Regions from separate parts of the Zhaonella formicivorans genome, predicted to be linked through region 3. Evidence: riboswitches for the same ligand, from Rfam matches in the RefSeq annotation. Region 3 holds a riboswitch; each other region holds the start of a gene.
What was found. A riboswitch is a leader RNA that binds a small molecule or an ion and turns the genes downstream of it on or off. The one in region 3 is predicted to bind lysine.
Positions count from the first base shown of each region.

Region 1: linked by a shared signal. The riboswitch ahead of dapB (4-hydroxy-tetrahydrodipicolinate reductase) and the one ahead of EYS13_RS10825 (transporter substrate-binding domain-containing protein) in region 3 are both predicted to bind lysine.
Region 2: linked by a shared signal. The riboswitch ahead of lysA (diaminopimelate decarboxylase) and the one ahead of EYS13_RS10825 (transporter substrate-binding domain-containing protein) in region 3 are both predicted to bind lysine.
Region 4: linked by a shared signal. The riboswitch ahead of dapF (diaminopimelate epimerase) and the one ahead of EYS13_RS10825 (transporter substrate-binding domain-containing protein) in region 3 are both predicted to bind lysine.

Region 1 is NZ_CP085524.1:1,038,892-1,044,317, reverse strand. Features, by position in the region: gene EYS13_RS05145 (D-alanyl-D-alanine carboxypeptidase family protein) at 1-175, shown strand, start outside; gene EYS13_RS05140 (M16 family metallopeptidase) at 262-1,527, shown strand; gene dut (dUTP diphosphatase) at 1,539-1,997, shown strand; gene EYS13_RS05130 (aspartyl-phosphate phosphatase Spo0E family protein) at 2,098-2,271, shown strand; gene EYS13_RS05125 (hypothetical protein) at 2,708-3,037, shown strand; gene EYS13_RS05120 (YlmC/YmxH family sporulation protein) at 3,053-3,322, shown strand; lysine riboswitch at 3,392-3,576, shown strand; gene dapB (4-hydroxy-tetrahydrodipicolinate reductase) at 3,687-4,484, shown strand; gene dpsA (dipicolinate synthase subunit DpsA) at 4,580-5,426, shown strand, end outside.
Region 2 is NZ_CP085524.1:783,510-788,935, reverse strand. Features, by position in the region: gene EYS13_RS03850 (site-2 protease family protein) at 1-15, opposite strand, end outside; gene lysA (diaminopimelate decarboxylase) at 285-1,631, opposite strand; lysine riboswitch at 1,721-1,907, opposite strand; gene EYS13_RS03840 (spore coat associated protein CotJA) at 2,147-2,335, shown strand; gene EYS13_RS03835 (spore coat protein CotJB) at 2,339-2,596, shown strand; gene EYS13_RS03830 (manganese catalase family protein) at 2,609-3,181, shown strand; gene EYS13_RS03825 (sensor histidine kinase) at 3,288-4,637, opposite strand; gene EYS13_RS03820 (response regulator transcription factor) at 4,637-5,317, opposite strand; gene EYS13_RS03815 (ABC transporter permease) at 5,423-5,426, opposite strand, start outside.
Region 3 is NZ_CP085524.1:2,218,422-2,223,847, forward strand. Features, by position in the region: gene EYS13_RS10815 (amino acid ABC transporter ATP-binding protein) at 1-399, opposite strand, end outside; gene EYS13_RS10820 (amino acid ABC transporter permease) at 418-1,197, opposite strand; gene EYS13_RS10825 (transporter substrate-binding domain-containing protein) at 1,260-2,096, opposite strand; lysine riboswitch at 2,200-2,380, opposite strand; gene csaB (polysaccharide pyruvyl transferase CsaB) at 2,507-3,604, opposite strand; gene EYS13_RS10835 (DUF5693 family protein) at 3,597-5,426, opposite strand, start outside.
Region 4 is NZ_CP085524.1:1,245,834-1,251,259, forward strand. Features, by position in the region: gene EYS13_RS06240 (adenosylhomocysteinase) at 1-875, opposite strand, end outside; gene EYS13_RS06245 (LL-diaminopimelate aminotransferase) at 1,547-2,719, opposite strand; gene dapF (diaminopimelate epimerase) at 2,736-3,572, opposite strand; lysine riboswitch at 3,673-3,855, opposite strand; gene EYS13_RS06255 (calcium-transporting P-type ATPase, PMR1-type) at 3,943-5,426, opposite strand, start outside.

The sequences.
Region 1 (5,426 bases), 1.2 Mb from region 3:
GGTAGTTATTTTAAACAAAAGAGAATACGGCACAATAAAAAAAGGCTCCCCGGTTGGTTATTTGCTAGTCAAGTCCCAAGGTCAAGAATTGGCCAGAATTCCTCTTATAGCCAAAGATGAGGCAATGCCGAGAGAACAAAAAATTAGAAAAATCTTGCATCCCTTCTTAAATTAAAAGATAATAGTATCTATTGCAGCAGGTTTTTTGTTAAAATACAAGAATTATATAGTTGGTGTGTCGAAAAACAAGGAGAGATGGCTATGTGGAAAAAAGATACCTTGGATAATGGCGTAAGAGTAGTTACTGAAGAAGTTCCTTATGCACATTCTGCTGTAATAGGCATATGGGTAAGAACCGGTTCCCGCAACGAAGATGAAACTAACCACGGCATTTCCCACTTCATTGAGCATTTGCTTTTTAAAGGAACCAGCAAACGCACCGCAAAACAAATCGCTGAAGAGTTGGAAACTGTTGGTGGGTCACTGAACGCATTTACAACTAAAGAATATACCTGCTATTACGCTAAAGTACTGGCTGAACACCTTGATTTAGCCATAGATCTGTTAAGCGACATGTTTTTTAATTCTACCTTTTTAGAGGAAGACATCGAAAAAGAGAAAAATGTTGTATTAGAAGAAATAAAGATGTATGAAGACTCACCTGATGAGTTAATTCATGATCTCTTTGCTCAGACAGTATGGCAAAACCATCCGCTGGGAAGGACCATTCTGGGAACAACAAGCTCAATTAGCAACTTAACGCGTCCCAAAATCATAGATTATTATTTGCAAAAATATAACCCACATAATGTAGTAGTTGCTGTAGCGGGCAAAATTAAGCACGAAGAAGTTGTAGACAAGCTTCAAGGTTTTTTTGCTAATTGGTATAAAAAAGTTGGAGATTCAAAACAACATGGACCGGTACCACAATCAGCAGTTGTCCTTAATCCGAAAGATACTGAACAGGTACAAATCTGTTTGGGGGCGCCAGGCTTGCCGCAGGGTGATGAAAATTCCTATGCTTTAATCGTGCTAAACAACATTCTCGGAGGAGGGTTAAGCTCAAGGCTTTTCCAGGAAATACGGGAAGAACGGGGGTTGGCTTATTCCATTTACTCCTATCATACGGCATACTTTGACAGCGGTCTTTTTACCATTTATGCGGGGACTAGTCCCAATAAAGTAAGGGAAGTTATTGAACTTACACTGAAAGAAATAGCAAAACTGAAAAAAAACGGGATAACTGCCGAGGAACTGCATAGAACTAAAGAGCAAATAAAAGGCAACTTGCTTTTGAGCATGGAAAGTGTTTCCAACCGCATGAGCAGACTCGGTAGGACTGAATTGTGCTACGGGAGAATAATTTCTGCAGAAGAAATTGTTCAAAAAACCGGCGAAGTCACCGCCGAGCTAGTTTATGATCTCTGCAACATGCTTTTTAAAGCTGAAAAATTTTCTCTTACTGCTATAGGCCCCTTTCAGGAAAATTTTGACTTCTACCATATATTAGAACAAATTGGTATATGAGGTGTGCGATTTTGGAATTTAAATTAAAAATAAAAAAAATGTCTCCGCTCGTGGGTCAAAAGGTGCCATTGCCTAGCTATGCAACTCCCGGCTCGGCGGGACTGGACCTCCGTGCTTGCCTGGAACATCCCTTGACGCTCTATCCCGGGGCAATCGCAAAGGTCCCTACTGGGTTAGCGATTGAGATGCCTTCAAAGTTTATGGTTGGTTTGGTCTGTGCAAGGAGTGGTTTAGCCAGCAAACATGGCATAAATTTGATTAATGGCGTAGGAATAATTGATAGTGATTATACAGGAGAAATAATTTGTCCGGTATACAATTCGGGTACAGAAGCCTACACAATAAAACCGGGCGAGAGAATTGCCCAAATACTATTTTTGCCGTTAGCCGTTGCTCAAATTAAAGTTGTAGAGGAGTTGCATCACACAGATAGGGGAGCAAAAGGCTTTGGCTCAACAGGTACAAATTAATGTAAATGTTTAGTAACATTGGAAATACCCGTATTTCTAAAATCCAGATATAATGTTAATAGTCATTTTAAACTTTACTCTGGCAGGGTGGGGGGTAATTATGGACCGGTTGTTAGAGCTGGCAGAAAAAATTGAAAATTTGCGCCGCCAAATACATAACTTGGTCAGGGATCCTAACGAAGCACCTGATCCAGCAATCATCAAGCTTAACCAGGACCTAGACTGTTTAATTGTAGAATATACCAGGCTAACCAAGGAGGCTCCGGGTAGTTAATCCGGGGCGTTTTTTTTATCTATTATGAAATGAAGCACTTATGTCCGCTGTTTTGGATGACTTCGCCAAGAGCGCTTAAACTATTCAGTCTCTTTGCAAGTCTTATAAAGTCTTTCTGCCGTACTCACGCTTGGTACAAGTCAAGTTTTCTTTACGTTTGACTACCAGCGGCACACACTGACGCGGGTGCTCTCGCTCCAGCGCTCTTCTCAGTCCATGTTGCCCAGCCGCTTACAGTCAAACGCTTTACAGAGCGATCTATGGCTTGTCAAAAGGAGCAGTTACGATATAATGGATTGCAATTTTTCATTTCTCTGAGGGTGCTGCGACGGCAGCCTAGGTGTCTGTCGTAAACTCTGTTCTGTTGGCGTATTTTGCCTTATAACGCATATTTTCCCAATGACTAAAATATACATAAATGTGAGGGGGGATGCGTATGTGGTGGAAACCAATCCTGCTGGTTATTTTGCTGTTATTTGTTTTGACGCTGTCTTTGCGGGAACAGATAAAATTGCGATATAAAAGCCAGGCTAAAGAACTTCCCCAGGAACCGGTTGGCGGACTTATATCACAGGCCTTAGCCCACTTGGTAGGAGTGGCTGGCGGCATTTATCTTTCCCTAATTATGCTGACTTCTTTTCTGGGGATAGCGTTTCCTGAATCATTTCAAATCTTAGGTATTTCTCTGGACCCCTTGGCCTTCATATCCCTTTTGATTGCTTTGTTGCAGCCATGGCTAAGCAAACTATATTACTCTTATAGGTAAGTGAGGAAAACGAGCATGAAGTTAAGTGAATTAATCGGCAAAGATATAATCAATATAGCCGACGGAGCTAGACTGGGGACCGTAGGAGATTCTGACTTAGTAATCAATATTGAAACAGGGCATGTGGAATCAATAATTCTCCCTAACAACGGCGGTTTGTTTGGATTTTGGCGCGGTAGTTCGCAACTGGTAATACCCTGGCAAGCAGTAAAAAAAATAGGCAGTGAAGTTATTGTCGTAGAATTAGAGCAGAATACGGTCCGCATGCGCCACTATTTGTTTTAAAAGGTATTGACTGAGGTAATAAGGTGTGCTATTATTTAAAAAAATTTGAAAGCGTACCTCATCTCTCGGAGGTGAGGTAGAGGCGCGGAGCTGTCAAGAGTACTTTTCAAGAAAAGGGGAAGATGATTGAAAAGGAAAGGGGCCTCCGCCGAAGTTCGCATGTTTCCCGAGGCTTGCGGGCTGGGCCTGCATCGAAGAGGTGCAGGACTGTCACTTGAGGAATCCTGGACCTCAAGTGGAGCACTATCTCGCTATCAGGAAGAGATTGAGCATTGCTACATGCGATTAAAAGGCTGTGGGCATTAGTATGCTCTTTCAGCCTTTTTATTTTGTTGAAAATAGGGAGGAGTAGGTCGGGTTTATGGTGAAGAAAACGAAAGTGGTAGTAACTGGAGCATACGGCAGAGTCGGAAGGGAGGTAGTGCGAGCAGTTTTAAACACAGATGATTTAGAATTAGCAGGGGCTGTGGATCTAAGAGGCCAAGGACTTGATGTTGGTTTAGTTGCTGGTCTGGATTTGCAAGGAATTACTATCACTGATGACCTGGAAGGCATACTGCAAACTAAGCATCCGGAAGTTTTAATAGATTTTACTACAGCTGAGGCTGTTCTGAAAAACAGCGTTATGGCTATCAATTACGGCGTATCGCCAGTAATAGGTACCACAGGTTTAACCACCGATCAGCTGGATGAACTTCATATCTTATGTGAAAAAAAACAAATCGGAGCTGTGATTGCTCCCAATTTTGCAATAGGCGCAATTTTAATGATGCGTTTTGCCAAAGAAGCAGCCAAATATTTCCCACATGTGGAAATCATTGAATTGCACCACGAACAAAAATTGGATGCTCCATCTGGAACTGCCCTGGGAACCGCGCAGGCAATTCTGGAAGAAAGAGGTGAGCTTAAACAGGGCAATCCACATGAGTTAGAAAAAATTGTTGGTGCCAGAGGCGCACAAGTACAAGGGATTCATTTACATAGTGTCCGGCTGCCAGGGCTGGTTGCTCATCAGGAAGTGCTTTTCGGGGGACTGGGACAGACTCTTACTATCCGACATGACTCACTTAGCAGAGAATCTTTTATACCTGGCATACTCTTGGCGGTCAGAAAAGTAAGGCAGCTCCGTCAGGTGATAATTGGTTTAGATAGTTTAATATAAATTGTTAATATTTACGCATGCGTGAACAAGCACCACCTATTTGTACACTCATATATTGGATAGTAGTGTATGGAAACTGGAGGAGGTCCAGATATATGAGTGAGGATTTAGCTGGCATTACTCTTGCAGTAATTGGAGGTGATGATCGGGAATTAGTGTTGGTTTCCGAATTAATCAAGCGTGGCGCACAAGTTAAAGTTGTCGGTTTTCCACCGCATCCGGAATTAAACGGAGCCAGAATAGTGAGCAGTTTGCTCATGGCATTGGACGGTGTTGACGCCGTAATCTTGCCAATGCCTGGAACTGATGCCAACGGGGTAGTAAGGGCAATTTATGCTCAGGAGCAGTTGATTTTAAATGAGGGTATTTTGAGCAGACTGCAACCAGGTACTCCGCTTTTCATCGGAGTTGCTAAACCTTACTTACGGGAACTAATTAAAAAACATAGCTTGCGTCTAATTGAAATTGCCGAACTGGATGATGTAGCAATCCTGAATTCTATACCTACGGCTGAAGGCGCTATTCAAATTGCTATGGAAGAGCTTCCCATAACCATTCATGGAAGCAAAGCATTGGTTGTTGGCTTTGGACGCTGCGGGATTACATTGGCCAGGACATTAAAGGCTTTGGGTAGTGACGTATTTGTGGCTGCAAGAAAACCTGCCGACTTGGCCAGATGTGTGGAAAGTGGATATAAGCCGGTCAAATATTCCGAACTTCCCAAAGTTCTCCCCGAAATCCAAGTAATCTTTAATACAGTGCCACATCTTGTTTTAGACAGCTCTCGTATTGCCCTGCTGGGCAAAGAGTGCTTAATTGTGGATATAGCAGCCGCACCGGGGGGGACAGATTTTCCGGCAGCGCAAAAAGCAGGGATTAAGGCAATTTTAGCTCCCGGATTACCGGGAAAAGTAGCGCCTAAAACTGCAGGTAAAATACTGG
Region 2 (5,426 bases), 1.4 Mb from region 3:
GCTATCGAAAAACATCCCACCACTCCCCAAAGCATTTTTTTACCGCTCAGTCTCGTCTTGCATTTCTATAGATTATATCATGTTTTCATAAACTACTTCAACAAAACCTGATTGTGCAAATATGCCGGGAGAGACGCTATAGGCAACACATCCTTTATAAAAATAAAAAAAGCGTGGGCAAAACGGGTACGCACACCTGATTGGCGCGCTAGCTTTGTCCACGCTGTGGTAAAATAGTTTGACAGCTTGACAAGTGTAGTGCGGAAACTTTTTCCTTGCTTTTTTTAACCCATTGAGGCAAATGACATAGTTTTTCCTTTTTGCAACCGTTCCGGAATAATGTGGTTCCTGAGCAAATCCTGATGGCTTTCTCTTTTAATGATCAAATCCGCATGGCCGTCGACAGCTAAAACTACCGCCGGTTTGCCAAGGGAATTATAGTTGCTAGCCATTGAGTATCCGTATGCTCCGGTGCAAGAAATTGCTAAAACATCTCCAGCCTCTGCCTTAGGGAGCATAATATCATGAATCAACATATCTCCGGACTCGCAGCATTTGCCCGTAATTGAAATCGTCTCTTCAGCTGGATGAGTGCATTTGTTGGCCAGGATGGCTTCGTATTTTGCCCCATAAAGGGCAGGTCTGATATTATCTGCCATTCCACCGTCTACGGCTACATACTTGCGAACGCCGGGGATCTCCTTGATCGAACCCACGGAGTAAAGCGTTGTTCCCGCAGGGCCCACAATGGAACGACCGGGCTCAACTATAATTTTAGGCATTGTTAAACCCAGGTGTTTTGCTTGTTCCTTGACAGTGTTCATAACAGTTTCAGCGTAAACCTTAATCTGGGCAGGAGTATCACCTTCTTTGTAATAAATGCCAAAGCCTCCCCCTAAATTTAGTTCTTCAGTTACAAAGTTCAGCTCTTTCTTGATGGTTTTCACAAAGCCCATCATGACTTGTGCTGCATGGCGATAAGATTCCATTTCAAAAATTTGTGAGCCAATATGGCAATGCAAACCCCGCAGCTTGATATTCTGCAAATTTATAGCTTCCCGCACAGCCTGCAGAGCTTGCCCGTTAGGTAAAGTAAACCCAAATTTAGAGTCAATTTGTCCTGTCTTAATAAATTCATGAGTATGGGCCTCAATACCAGGGGTTATCCGCAATAATATATCCGCCTTAACCTTGAAAAGTTCAGCCATTTTATCTAACATTTCTAACTCATAAAAATTATCAACCACTATCCGGCCAACCTTGGCCTCAAGGGCCATGGACAATTCCTGCGGGCTTTTGTTATTGCCATGAAAATATATCTTTCGGGCCGGAAAATCCGCCTGTAAGGCGGTATATAATTCCCCTCCCGAAACAACATCCAGTCCCAAGCCTTCTACCTCAATAATCTTACAAACAGCAGGACTGATAAAAGCCTTACTGGCATAAATAACTTCAGCATTCTGAAAACGTTCAACAAAATAATGGTAATATTGGCGACAGGTTTGCCGGAACAGAGCTTCATCCAAGACAACCAGGGGAGTGCCATATTCTTTAACTAATTCCACGGTGTCGCAGCCACCAATTTCTAAATGGCCTTGATTATTTATTTTCATCGTGCCATGTAATTTCATTTATATCGCCCCTTATTTAGTAAAATAAAAACGGCTATGAGCAACACCCATAGCCGCAAAAATTCGGTATGTGCCCACCTCTTTCCTGTACGTGAGATAGTGCTCCACCCGGTTTCCAGGATAAAACCGGGTGACAGTCCTGCATTTCTTAAATGCAGACCCAGCTCAACAGCCTGGGAAGCCATTGAACTTCGGCGAATGCCCCTTTCCTTATAATTCACCTTATTCCCATAATCCTTATAAGTACTCTTGACCCTTCGCGCCTCTACCTCACCTCACAGAGATGAGGTATTTTATTAAGTTATGTTATTGATATCATACCACCATAGGACAACTTTGTCAATAACAAATATTTATGCCTGCCCCGTAAGTCGTTCCACATTGGCTAGTTTCGACCATTTTCCACTACATTCTATAAACAAATAGTTTTCTGATTACCAGAAATCCTCTGAAATGTAACACCATGCCATCTTTTGTAATATACTAAACTAGGATTGTAATTAAGGAGGGAAACCATGGAAAAAGAATATCAAGCACCGGAGTATCACAATGAACACGAAAGTTACTCACCGCGGCTAAGATTAGCTGAAGCCTACATTCCTTACCAAAGATACGGCAGGATCTTTAACCCGCAGGAAGCCTTAGAGAAAGGAACACTTTTTCCAGAGCTATACAGGCCCTATCACAAACGGGAGGGGGTTTAATTGATGTACCGCGAACAAGTTCAAATGCTGCGGAGAATTCAAGAGCTTGAGTTTGTAGCAATTGAACTGACTTTGTATCTGGATACGCACCCTGGCGAAAGAGAACCTCTTGTCGAATATAATCGCGTAACTCAAGAGCTTAATGCTTTAAAAAGAACTTATGAAAACCGTTATGGACCTTTAACCGTTTATGGTTATTCACCCAGCCAATATCCATGGCGTTGGATAGAAGATCCTTGGCCTTGGGAATTCAGCTATTAAGGAGGGCTTGGAATGTGGGTCTATGAAAAAAAACTGGAATATCCTGTGCGCATTACTAAACCCGACGTACAAATGGCAAAATATTTGATTACCCAGTATGGCGGACCCGACGGGGAACTTTCTGCCTCTTTGCGTTACCTAAATCAACGCTACAGCATGCCTACCAACAGGGCAAAAGGTATCCTGACTGATATCGGTACTGAGGAATTAGCCCATATGGAAATAGTGGCGACCATGGTTTATCAGTTAATCAAAGATGCCCCTATCGAAGTTCTGAAAGAAGCGGGACTGGGAGGACATTACGCCCAACACGACAGGGCCCTCTTCTGGGTGGATGCTAACGGGGTGCCTTGGTCGGCCAAATATATAGCAGCTCTGGGCGATCCCGTAGCCGACCTGCATGAAGACATGGCCGCAGAACAAAAAGCCCGGGCAACTTATGAAAATTTAATCAATTTAACAGACGACCCCGGGGTTATCGACGCTTTAAGATTCTTACGGGAAAGGGAAGTAGTACATTTCCAGCGTTTCGGTGAAACACTGGTTCATGTGCAGGAGTACATGAACAGCAAAAAAGTTTTCTAACTGCCTTATTCTGTAATCAAAGGGACACACCTAAAAATCAAAGGGTGTGTCCTAAATTCTTCCGCCTGGCTGATACTTGATAAAAAATATAATAATGCAGACAGCTTTATATTTTCAAATAGAATGCTACTCCATCCTTTTCATTACAAGCCCATACTTTCGCATGATGAAGATTAGCAATGCGGTGTACAATAGTTAAACCAAGGCCAAATTCTCCATCAGAGCCTTTACGAAACTGGTCAAATAGCGTATCGGCCACTCCCGGTTCAAGTGGTGGGCCATCATTCCAAATTCTTACTAACGCTTTTGCCTTTTCATTCCCCGAAATCATTGCCAACGAAATTTCTACAGTGTTTTCCGCATAACGAATTTGATTGTCCAATAAATTTTCCATGGCTACAGTCCACTGTTCACGGTCTCCTTGAATCTCCACAGGTATCAGGTCTAATGCCCAATTTAAGTTGGGGCGACGCCAGCGCAACCGGTCAACTATTTCGTCTACCAGCTCTGCCAGATCTATATTATCCCGTACAGGCTCTTGTTTGGAAACGTAATCCAGTTTTGTCAGATACAAAAGATCATGAATACGTTTTTCTAGCCTTTCTGATTCATTATCTATAACCTCAACTGTACTTGGCAGATCCCCCTTTGGATAAATACCATCGCGTATTGCTTGCACGTAGCTGCGAATGACCATTACAGGAGTTTTTAGTTCATGGGAAATATGTTGCAAAAAAGAACGCTGTGTTTCATCATGCTGCAGAAGCTGAAGTCTCATGCGCTCAATAGATTCAGCCAGCCTCCCAATTTCATCCTTACGCTCTAACTGCAGGGGTTCATGCCAATCCCTCTCGGAGACACGCTTTACATACTTTTCCAGTGCCACAAGCGGTCTGGTCAGGTATCTGGCAAACCAAATAGAGGGTATCCAACTTAAAAGGAGCGCACCAACCATAATAAACATCAGTTGACTAAATAGCTTTTTTACCAGATCGTTGCGGTATGTCTCCCACATATAGGACAGCAGATAAGCATCATGTCCACTCACTTTTACCTTTCTAATAACATAAAATAACCTTCTCGTATTTACACTTTTGGAATAACGACCGGTATCACTTTTCTGAACAAAAGCTTCCTGTCTAAGCTGCTCTAACAAAGTTGGTTCCAAAAAGTTCGGGGAAAAAAGCCGGCCATCTGCAAAAAACATTACATGGTTAACCCTGCGCATGTTCCTAAATTGTTCGTTTCTTTCATTTGGAGGCATTTGTTGAAATAATTTGCCTGTCTCACCGTATTCCAGTAAGAGCGCTTGCGCATTTTCTATTGTAACGTATATTTCGCGAGTGAAAAAAATACGCAGTGTCCAAGGAATTAAGATAAGTGCTAAAATTAATAAGAGGCATAACGTAACCCCGAATACGATCCAGATTTGTATAGCCAGCGGACGGTTTTTCATTACGCTTTCACCAGTCTATAGCCATACCCATAGACAGTTTCTATGCGCAAATCCGGCATTTTTTTGCGCAGGCGCCGCACGAGGTCGTCTACAACCCGGTCCGTGCCAAAGTAATCCTCACCCCAGATATGGTTTAAAATTTGTTCCCGCAACAATGCTTGTCCTTGATTTTTAATAAAAAATAACATGAGGTCAAATTCCTTAGAAGTTAATTCAACTTTCTCATTTTGGATCGTAACAATTCTCCTGCTTTCATCAATTAGGTAAGGAGGATGTGAAAATACTTTTGTGCTGATACTGGTAACAGAAGTATTGTTATAGATGCGCTCCAACAGCTTACGGGTTCTGATGACCAGTTCCCTGGGCAAGAAAGGCTTAGGTAAGTAATCATCACACCCTTTCTCCAGGCCGATTACCCTGTCTAAGCCTGCATCCCGGGCGGAAATGAAGATTACCGGGATGTCGGGGGAAACTGCTTTAATTTCACTGATCAATTGGTAACCATCTACGTCCGGCAGCATAATGTCCAAAATCCATAGATGGGGCCGATCATAAATCACTTGTCTTGCCTCTTCCCCCGTTAAGAAAGTATGAACCTCCCATCCTTCCTTATTTAAATACGAGGCAAGCAGTGCATTCAAATTACCGTCGTCTTCAACTAAAAAAATACGATAAGACATCTCTATAACCTCCATGGCATTTGGCTTAGCTAAAGTATACCAAAAGGACGCGTCATACAACACGTCCCTTCTTTTCTCTCTCCACAATTCTTGCCTGTTTTAACTTCAG
Region 3 (5,426 bases):
AATATATTTTTCCATGCCTACAACCTGCAAATATTTCATTGCCACTTTTTCCGCTTCTTCCCTAGTCCTTTTTAAAACCTTAACTTGCCCAACAACACAATTATTTAAAACGTTATGATTATTAAATAAGTTGAATTGTTGAAATACCATCCCCATTTTGGTGCGATAGGCATAGATGTCATGCTTCTCATCTAAAATATTTTTGCCATTATAAATGATCTGTCCGCCACTTGGTTTTTCTAGAAGATTGATGCAACGAAGGAGGGTTGATTTACCTGAACCAGAGGAACCGATAATACAGACTACTTCTCCTTTGTTTACGGAAAAATTAATGTCTTTTAAAACTTCATTAGTACCAAAGGATTTACTTAAATGTTGGATATCAAGTACTTTTTCCATATTTATCTCCTCCTTCGTCTAGTATTTGTTAGGCCAGTCCTTTGTCCTACGCAGCATATCTTCTGGCCTATCCACTTGCATCTGATTGCCGGTCAGATCATAATTTTCCGGACCGTCCAATTTTCTTTCAATAAAACGTAAAATTCTTGTCACTGTAAAGGTCATTATAAAATAAATAATGCTGGCCACAAAAAATGATTCGAAGTATCTGAAGTTGTTTCCGGCAATTGATTTTGTTTGGAAAAACAATTCTGTTACAGAAATAACGTTTAAAACCGAGGTATCTTTAATATTTATTACAAATTCATTACCTGTTGCCGGTAAAATATTACGAATTACCTGGGGCAAAACAACATTTTGCATAGTTTGGAAATGATTCATGCCGATCGCATGGGCAGCTTCAAACTGTCCCTTGTCAACAGAAATGATACCTCCGCGAACAATTTCCGCCATGTACGCCCCTGTATTGATGGATACTATAAAAATTGCCGCAACCATTCGATCCATATCTATTCCAAAGGCTAGAGCCGAACCATAGTAAATAACCATAGCTTGTACAATCATAGGTGTTCCCCTGAAGAACTCCACATAAGCAGAAAGAAGAGCATTAATTATCTTAAGAAGTACTTTTTTCATTCCTGCCTCAGGCATTGGGATAGTACGTACAACCCCTATTAGTAAACCAATGATAGAGCCCAAAATAGTACCTATAATAGAAATAAAAAGCGTTACCCCGGCTCCGCGAAGAAACATCGGCCAATAATTGGAAACAATTTTTACTAACCATTCATATGTCATATTTCTCCTCCTCTATAAATTGATAAAACCGGCTGTATCAAAACACAGTCGGTTTTACATTATTATTGAGCCGCCGGTTGATTAGCGATAGCAGCATCCATAATCCTTGTACGTTCTTCTTCCGAAATTCCTGCTAGTATTTCATTGATTTTTTCTGTTAAATCACTGCCTTTGGGAAGACCGACAGCAATTGCTGTATCTGCATCCGATGTTTTAAATCCATCTGTAAATTCTACCATCGCAAAGTTTTCATTGGCAGCCGTTGCACTAACACCTTCCGGACGTTCGGAAACATATCCGTCTATCATACCCGATTCAAGAGCAACTCTCATTGCAGGAAAATTATCCATCGCAGGCTGCTTAATTACACCCTCTATTTGATCAATTACGGTATAGTGGAAGGTATTTAATTGAGCAGTTATTTTTGCCCCCTTGAAATCCTGGATAGAAGTTGCCCCTTCATATTTTCCGCCTTTTTTAACTACCATAACTAAATCTGACTTATAGTAGGGATCTGAAAAATCAATTGTTTTCAAACGTTCTGCAGTTGGTGACATCCCTGCAATAATAGCATCGATTTTACCTGAGGTTAAGGCCGGGATAAGACCATCCCATTCAGTTTTAACTATAACTAATTCTTTGCCCAAACCTTCAGCAATTCTTTTTGCAATTTCTACATCGTATCCGCCCGCATATTCTGATGTACCTTCAATGGGAACTGCACCATTGGAATCATCCATTTGCGTCCAGTTAAATGGTGCATAACCAGCTTCCATGCCTACCCTAAATGTTCCGCCCTCTGATACTTGTTCCTTTGAACTACTATTTGCCCCACACCCTGTTAAGAGCACAATCAATGCCAAGGATAGGGCTACTAATACTGATAATTTTCTTCCCATAACTTTTTTCTCCTCCTTAATAAAATCTAAATATATAAAAAAAGACCTGAGATAGACTCAGGCCGCAATTACACTAGTTGCTCCCAATGCCTCATCTTTTCCCAAATGAGATAGCGCAACTCAATAAACCGGGAAGTTTATTGAGACAGTCCTACAGCTCTTAACTGCAGGCCCAGCATATAATACTGAGGATATTATATGCTTCGGCGACATTTCCTTCTCCTTAGCATCACCGCCCCTCAACTCCGCTAAAGACTGTTAAATATCGCGCCTCTACCCCACTTCTAAAAGTGAGGTCTTATTAAATTGTGTTACATTGTGAAGCTTACAACATCATAGCCTGTTTGTCAACCCAAATTAGCATAAAAATTGGTGAGTCAGGGGAGTGAGTCAGGGGACGGTTCTCTGACTCATTTTAGCAAATTCAGCGCTAGCTCTGCCGTCTGACGGGATTCCACCCTGAGTTCACCGACCCGTTCAGCGAGCTTGGCCACTGCTGCTTCCCGTTTGGCCAACACGCCAAACACTTCCCGGGAGAGGACCTCGAAGTCCAGCGTCTCCACCCGGCCTGCATTGGGCTGCTCCGTCAGCTTCAGGAAGCTGTCCACCTTGGGGTCGTAAGAAATCCCCACCGCCGGGACTCCCATGACTGCAGCCATGATCAGCGCATGGAGGCGCATCCCCACTACCAGCTGCAGTTCTCCCAGCACCCCCAGCATTTCGGTAACGCTGCACTGTTCCTTGATGAGCACCGGTTCCTCCTGCATCAAACGGGCAATTTCCCGACAGGCACAGACGTCATCAGGAAACTGGAAAGGCAAAAGCACCACCCGGTAACCTTGCCGTATGAGCTCATCCCCCAGCCGGGCCAGAACCCTTTGGTAGCCGGTCAGATTTTTCCACTGCCGCACGGAAATTCCCACCATAGGCAGTTTGTCTTCCGGCTTTATGCCGCAGCGTTCCAAAAGCTCCTGTCCCGGTTTTCTTTCTATCTCTCGGTGGTAGAGGCTGAACACTGCATCGGCGGTGACATAAACCGGAGGCCCGGTGACCCCCAGCTCGGTCAACAACTCCTTGGAGGCCTGGTCTCGCACAGTAATCACATCTACCTTGTTGGACACCAACGGCACCAGCTTTTTACCCACGCCGGAGGTAATGGGACCTATCCCCTGGGCGTAGTAAATTACCGGCTTGCCCATAAGCTTTGCCAGCCAGACAACACCCAGGTAATAAAGGATGCTTTTGGGACTGGTGGTATCCTGCAAGAGACTCCCCCCGCCGCTGATGAACAAGTCCGCCTGGCTTAATGCACGAAACACGTCCTTCAATTTCCAGCGGTTGACAGCCTCCACCCCGTACTGTTTGCTTGTCTTTGCCGGGTCGTTGGAGAGCACTGTGAACTTCAGCTCCGGTTTTAGAGAACGCAAAGTGCGCAGGATGCTGAAGAGCACCGCCTCATCCCCCGTATTGTTAAAGCCGTAATACCCGGACAACACTATCCTAGCCATGGAACAACCGCCTTCCCGCTCTTTCAGCCAACCGGTATGCAAAAATCAGGATTACGCCGATTATTATCCCCAGCCATAAGCCGTTAAAAGCCCTGAAAATGGATACGGCCAGGGGGGTGTGGATATGGGCAAAAGTATTCACCATGGAAATCTGCCCAATGGCGCCTAAAAGCAGCACAGGCAGCAGCCTATGCCTGTATCCCAAATAAAAAGTCAAGAGCAACAAGGGGTGGCCAATCAGGAACTCCTTGGTCCTCGGCCGGACCACCAGGATTTTATCCAGCCAGCTGCGGAGCGAGAGCTCCAGGCCGGAGACAGGCGCCGCATCGTTGCCGGTGCGGGCGATATAGATGGCAAAGGCTATGGCCAAAACTGCCGCCAAAGCTGCATAACCTACAGTAATATGGGTGCCCGAAAACTCAATCAGGCGCTTTCCGGCATTTTGCTTTTCCAAACGCCAGAACAGAAATACTACAACAATCAGCAGCGGCAGGACATGGGCGGCCTTAACCCCGCTGAACTGGTCAAGCTTCAGCATGAAGTTCACATCAGCCAGGAGCCCAACCGTGAAAAGAGCGCCGACCAGGGAGATAAGCGAGGTCCTGAGCAGGAGAACAATGCTCCTGCCTATGCTGGTCCCTCTTTCCTCCAGATTGAGGAGAATGGCCAGGGAGGGGAAAATCACCACCGCAGCCAAAGCCATCAGTTTCCTGGCCATGGTTACATGGCCGCCGGCAATTAAGGCCAGCCAGCCAAAGACAGCCAGTGCTCCCAAACCGTAGGCGGGGAGCTGCCAGCCTAAAAGGCGCAGGAGCAGCACCCCTCCGGCAATTACCCCTAACCCGATCACCAGGTTTAAAAAGCCGTAATACAGGGGCCCTTCCAGGGCTGCGGGCCGGCCAAAGGTAAAGCCCTGGGCTTCGATGCTGTTTCTCACCTTGCTGATATACTGTACATTGGAAGTAAGCCAGTCCTCAGATTCCGGCTTCAAGAAAAGCCTGACCAGGATCGCCCGGATATTGCGGTCGGTCACCGCTAGAGTAAACCTGTCCACAGCCATTTCGGGGCTCATGGTTGGCATCTGGTTTTCGGCGATGGAATGGAGCCGGACCACATTTTTGTCCAGCGCCTTGGCCAGCTGCACAAACCCTTTCTGGTCGTACAACTCAATCAGGCCCACCGGTACACCCAGCTTGGCGATTTCCTCCTGCAAGAGCAGGTACTTGCCGGGAAAACCGGGAATAGTCTTATCAATGAACAGGACCAGGTCCAGCCTTTTAAACCGGGCTAATGAACTGAAGTAAGCGCTGAAATCGTCATTATCCACTCGGGGCCAGGATTTAATCTGCACTTGGAGATTAAATCCCATCTCTTCCGCTGCGGCCATATCTTCCTCGGGGAAGCCCAGCCCTATGGTGCCCGTAGCCCCGATGTTTTCAAACTGCTTTGCCGGCAGCGGAGTTCCTACCAGGTAAGGTCCCCCGGGGTTCTCCAGAGCCTCCACTTTAGGCAGCTTAATCTGCAGCTGTTTCAATATCCGCCGGTGGAGCTTTTTATCCCTGGTCAGCAGATAGGTATATTCGGGCCTGAGCTGTGCTTTTGTCCCAGGGCTTAAGCTGCCGTCAGACAGGAGCTCATTGCCGCTCCTTGTCCAGACCTGCCAGCTTAAGTTGTCCAGCCCCTGCTCTTTAAAAAATACTGCGGTAGCCCCCGCCTCTTTCAATTGGGCCAGCACTTCCCGAAAACTAAGCCCGGACTGCTGGGCAAGCCGCATTACTTCCGAATACTCCACTGCCAGCTCTACCTGGCGGTTTTTAGCTTC
Region 4 (5,426 bases), 970 kb from region 3:
TTAGCCAAGACAGCGCCATCTTTCATCACCTGGAAATGTTCTTTAGCGATAACATCTTTATTGCCGGTAACGGTAATAAAGAAATCGCCCAACGGGGCAGCCTCCACCAAAGGCATTACGCGAAAACCGTCCATAATTGCTTCCGCTGCCTTAATAGGATCTATTTCCGTAACAATCACCTTGGCACCTAAGCCTTTGGCTCGCATGGCAACTCCTTTGCCGCACCAGCCATAGCCAACCACTACTACAGTCTTACCCGCCACCACCAGGTTGGTGGTACGCATAATGCCATCCCATACTGACTGTCCGGTGCCATACCTGTTATCAAACAAGTATTTACACAAGGCATCGTTGACCCCGATCATGGGAAACTTCAACACGCCATCTTTTTCCAAGGCTTTGAGACGCAAAATACCGGTCGTAGTCTCTTCTGCTCCGCCGCGTATCTTCGTTAGGAGTTCCTGTCGCTCAAAGTGAATGGTTGAAACCAGATCCCCGCCGTCGTCAATTATTAAATCGGGCTCAAAATCCAATGCCTGGTGGATATGCTTTTTGTATTCTTCCTCCGTGGCCCCGTACCACGCAAAAGCACCAATCCCATCCTTGACCAGGGCAGCTACTACATCGTCCTGAGTTGATAAAGGATTGCTGGCTGTAACCGTCACTTCAGCCCCGCCGCTTTGGATCACTTTGGCCAGGTAAGCGGTCTTAGCCTCTAAATGGAGGCAGATTACAACCTTTTTGCCGCTAAAAGGCTTTTTTAATCTAAACTCCTCTTCAATAGTTCTGAGCACTGGCATGTGCTCCTGTACCCATTCGATTTTTAATTTTCCTTCCGGTGCCAAATTAAGGTCCTTGATAGCATAGTTCTGCATAAATACACCTCCAAAAAGGCCCACAGCCTTTGTATTTTTACTCCCATATCATATTATGCTTCTGCTGATTTTCCCCCGCCGACCGGAGCAACAACGGCATTTTATCCAATGGTTTTCTGCACATAACCGGCTTCTGACTTTATTATGTTCTCCTTTTCCCAGTCAAATCCTGCCTGAGTTTACTTGCGATAAAAAAAATAAGGCATGAATTGCTCATGCCTTGAGATCGTCGACAAAGTATTATTAGCCCTCGCAAAATTGTAACCCTTGTACCGTTGCTCCAAAGACTATCGCCAAGAGCGCTGGCCTGCTCAGGCTCTATGCAAGCCTTATGAACGACCGCATAAGGGCAACTAGACTTCTGCCGGCCCTAAAGGACTGGAATTTCTATGCATTATGAAACATAATGCTAGAAATTCTGGCGCGCTCACGCTTGGTACAAGCCAAGTCTTCTTTACGTTTGACTTCCAGCGGCACGCGGTGACGCGACGTCCTATCGCTCCACCGCTCTCGCGGCGTCCGTGCCGCTCGTCCGCTTCCAGTCAAACTCTTCGCAGAGCGCTCTAGGGCTTGTCATAATGTCGCAACTACACACAATGGATTACAATTTTTGCATTTGTCTACAAGCTGAAGGAATGAATTGCTCATGCCTTGATTGCTATGTTATGTTACTAAAACTCTACCTTGCCGATAGCTTCCTGCATCCTCCGTAAAGCTTCTATGATACGCTCCTTTTCAATGCAGAGAGAAATGCGGAAATAACCCTCGCCGTATTCACCGTACCCATTGCCTGGGGTCACTATAACGCCTGCTTTTTCCAGCACAACCTCAGCAAAGCCGGCGGAAGTGTAGCCTTTAGGTACCGGCGCCCAGATATAAAAGGTAGCTTTCGGCTTTTCCAAGCTCCAACCCATAGCATTCAGCCCGTCTACCACTACATCCCGACGTTCGCGGTAAACTTCGCACATCCTTTGCACGCATTCCTGGTCACCAAGCAGCCCGGCTATACCGGCATACTGTACCGCCTGGAATGCACCGGAATCGAGGTTGGATTTTAACCTACCCAGGGCTTCAATGACATCTGCCCGGCCTGCAGCCCAGCCGATCCTCCAACCGGTCATATTGTACGGTTTGGACAAGGAGTTAAATTCAATGCCCACTTCTTTGGCTCCGGGGGCCTGCAGGAAACTAGGCGCTTTATATCCTTCAAAAGTAATTTCGCTATAAGCAGCATCATGGCAGACTATGACATCATACTCTTTGGCAAAGGCAACCACGTCTCGGTAAAAATCCAAAGTAGCCAAAGCACCTGTGGGGTTGTTAGGGTAATTAATAAACATCAACTTAGCTTTCTTGGCAACCTCCGAGGGAATTGCCTCAAGATCCGGCAAAAAGCCGTTTTCGGCTTTTAGCGGCATCAAATATGGCTCTCCGCCTGCCAAAAGGGTACCGATGCCGTAAACGGGATATCCCGGATCGGGTACCAGGTTGATATCGCCCGGGTCTACATAACAGAAGTTAATATGGGCAATACCTTCTTTGGAGCCGATGAGGGTAACCACTTCCGTCTTGGGATCCAATTCCACACCAAACCTTCTTTTGTACCAAGCTGCTACAGCCTTGCGGTATTCCAACAGGCCGACGGAAGAAGGGTACTGGTGGTTAGCCGGATTATGGGCTTCTTCTACCAGTTTGGCGATGATATGGTCCGGGGTGGGACGGTCCGGGTCGCCAATCCCCAAACTGATGATGTCAACGCCTTTCTCCTTGGCTTCAGCGATTTTCTTTTCAATCCTGGCAAATAAATAAGGGGGTAATTTTCTGATCCGTTCCGCTTCTCTCATTTTATCAACATCCTCCTTAAACGCTGTAATCTCCGTTAAAAACAGTCTCCGCAGGTCCGGTCATATAAACGTGGTTGTCATGCTCGTTCCAAAAGATCTGCAAATCTCCCCCGGCCAAATGAACGGTTACTTTTCGCTCGGTCAGAAGATTTAATACTCCTGCCACCGCAACAGCACAAGCCCCTGTACCACAAGCTAATGTTTCGCCCGCTCCCCGCTCCCAGACTTTCATCCTAACTTCATTGGGACTTAAAATCTGTACAAATTCCACATTGGTCTTTTTGGGAAAAACATAATGGGTTTCGATTTGCCGGCCTAATGCGGCCAAAGGAATCTCATCCAAATTTCCTGTGTAAATAACGCAGTGCGGATTGCCCATGGACACCGCCGTTACCTGGTAAGGCTGTCCCCCTACCACCAGAGTCTCATTTACCACCAGGCCCGGTTCTCCCAGCATTGGAATAAGCGCACGGTCCAGATGAGGTTCTCCCATATCCACACAAATGCCGGTAATGCTGCCACTTTCTATTTGCAGGCGGGGCACGATTATGCCAGCCAGGGTTTCAACCCTGATCTCCTCTTTTTTTACAATCCCTTGTTCATACACATATTTGGCAAAACACCTGATGCCATTTCCGCACATCTCCGCCTCGCTGCCATCGGAGTTAAAAATGCGCATTCTGATATCTGCTACCTCAGAAGGCAGAATAATCATAAGCCCGTCGGCCCCGATTCCAAAATGACGGTCGCATACCTTAACTGCCAGCTCTCCTAAGTCTACCCCAGGGCTCAGTTCTTTACCCTCCAACACTACAAAATCATTACCCAAGCCATGCATTTTGGTAAACTTCATAGTCGCACCTCCGTTTTTCCTCGTGAGAATAGCAAAAAACGGCTGAGAGTACATCACCAGCCGCAAGTCTCAAAGGCAAGGTAAGACTCATCCCTCCTGTTCGTGAGATAGTGCTCCACCTAATAGCCAGGTACCATTAGGTGACAGTCCTGCACCTGTTCGATGCAGGCCCAGCCAAGAAGCCTGGGTAGCTTCTTGACTTCGGCGGATGCCCCTTTCCCTACAGCTCATTACCACCCGGTTCCTTGTAAGTACTTTTGACTACCGCACCTCTACCTCACCTCTTCTGAGATGAGGTTTATTTGATAAAGTTTGTGGTAATCTTAACATACTCTTTTAGTTATTGTCAATCGTTTTTAGTGGATGTTCATTAAGCTTTTAAGTAAATCAGTTTTCTGCCGATAGGTTTAACCAGGTAATGAATAAAAGCCGTAAAGAAAGTTCTCCAACCGGCTACCATGAGGATCAAGTACCAATGATAGCCGTTTAGGGGAGTAGTTTTAAAAATTGGCTGTAGCCAAGGCAGGTATATAACCGCCAGCTCCATGGTAATTGAGCAGCAAACAGCTAACACCAGGTAGGGATTAGAAAAAACACCCACCTGAAATAAGGAATACCTTTCAGATTTACAGTCAAATACATGGAACAACTGGGAAAAAACCAATGTGGCAAATGCCATGGTACGGGCCAAAGTCAAATTGCCATCGCTTAAGTAATTGGCCAGCACAAAAACCAGGAGGGTCCCAAGGCCAATCTGCAGCCCCCTACTCCCTATTTTGCGCCATAACCCCCGGGAGAATACGCTCTCTTTCGGATGACGCGGTTTGCGCTGCATAATGTCCGGGTCAGCATTATCAACCCCCAGCGCCATAGCAGGCAGCCCGTCTGTGACCAGGTTCACCCAGAGGATCTGAATAGGAAGCAGCGGTAACGGCAGAGCAAACAAAGCGGCCAGAAACATGGTTAACACTTCGCCTACATTACAGGACAAAAGATATCTGATAAATTTCCGGATATTGTCATAGATTGCCCTTCCCTCTTCCACCGCAGCAACTATGGTGGCAAAGTTGTCATCGGCCAGAATCATTGCCGAAGCTTCTTTGGTAACATCTGTTCCGGTCTTGCCCATGGCAACCCCGATATCCGCCTCCTTAACAGCAGGCGCGTCATTTACCCCGTCCCCGGTCATGGCCACCACCTCACCTCTTTGTTTCAGTGCTTTCACAATGCGCAGCTTATGCTTGGGAGAAACCCGGGCATATACCGAAATATCCTTCACCCGGGAGGCAAATTCTTCATCATCCATGGCATCCAACTCCACGCCGGTTATTACCTGTCCGGCCCCTACCGGCAAGCCCAATTCTTCTGCTACCGCCCGGGCTGTGATCTGGTGATCGCCGGTAATCATTACCGTCTTAATCCCCGCCTGCTTACATACTTGAATGGCTTTAAGTGCGGAAGGCCTTGGCGGGTCTATCATTCCTACCAAACCTAAAAATACCAAGTTATGTTCCAAATTGTCCGCTTCCTCAAGTCGCTCATCCCCTGACAGCTGCCTGTAGGCTATACCCAATACCCTTAAAGCTTGGCGGGCCATGGACTCATTTTCCTTCAGCACTTTTTCCTTAAGTTCATTGGTCAAGGAAAGAGCTTTACCTTCAACTAAAACGGACTGGCAGAGATTTAAAATAACATCGGGAGCCCCTTTAGTATAAATAGTCGAAACCCCGTCGTCCTGCCGGTAAATGACAGACATACGCTTGCGCTCCGAATCGAAAGGTATTTCGCCAATTCTCCTCTCTTCCCGCTCCACCTGTTCCCGCCAGATCCCGCCTTTGGCAGCTAAAACCAGCA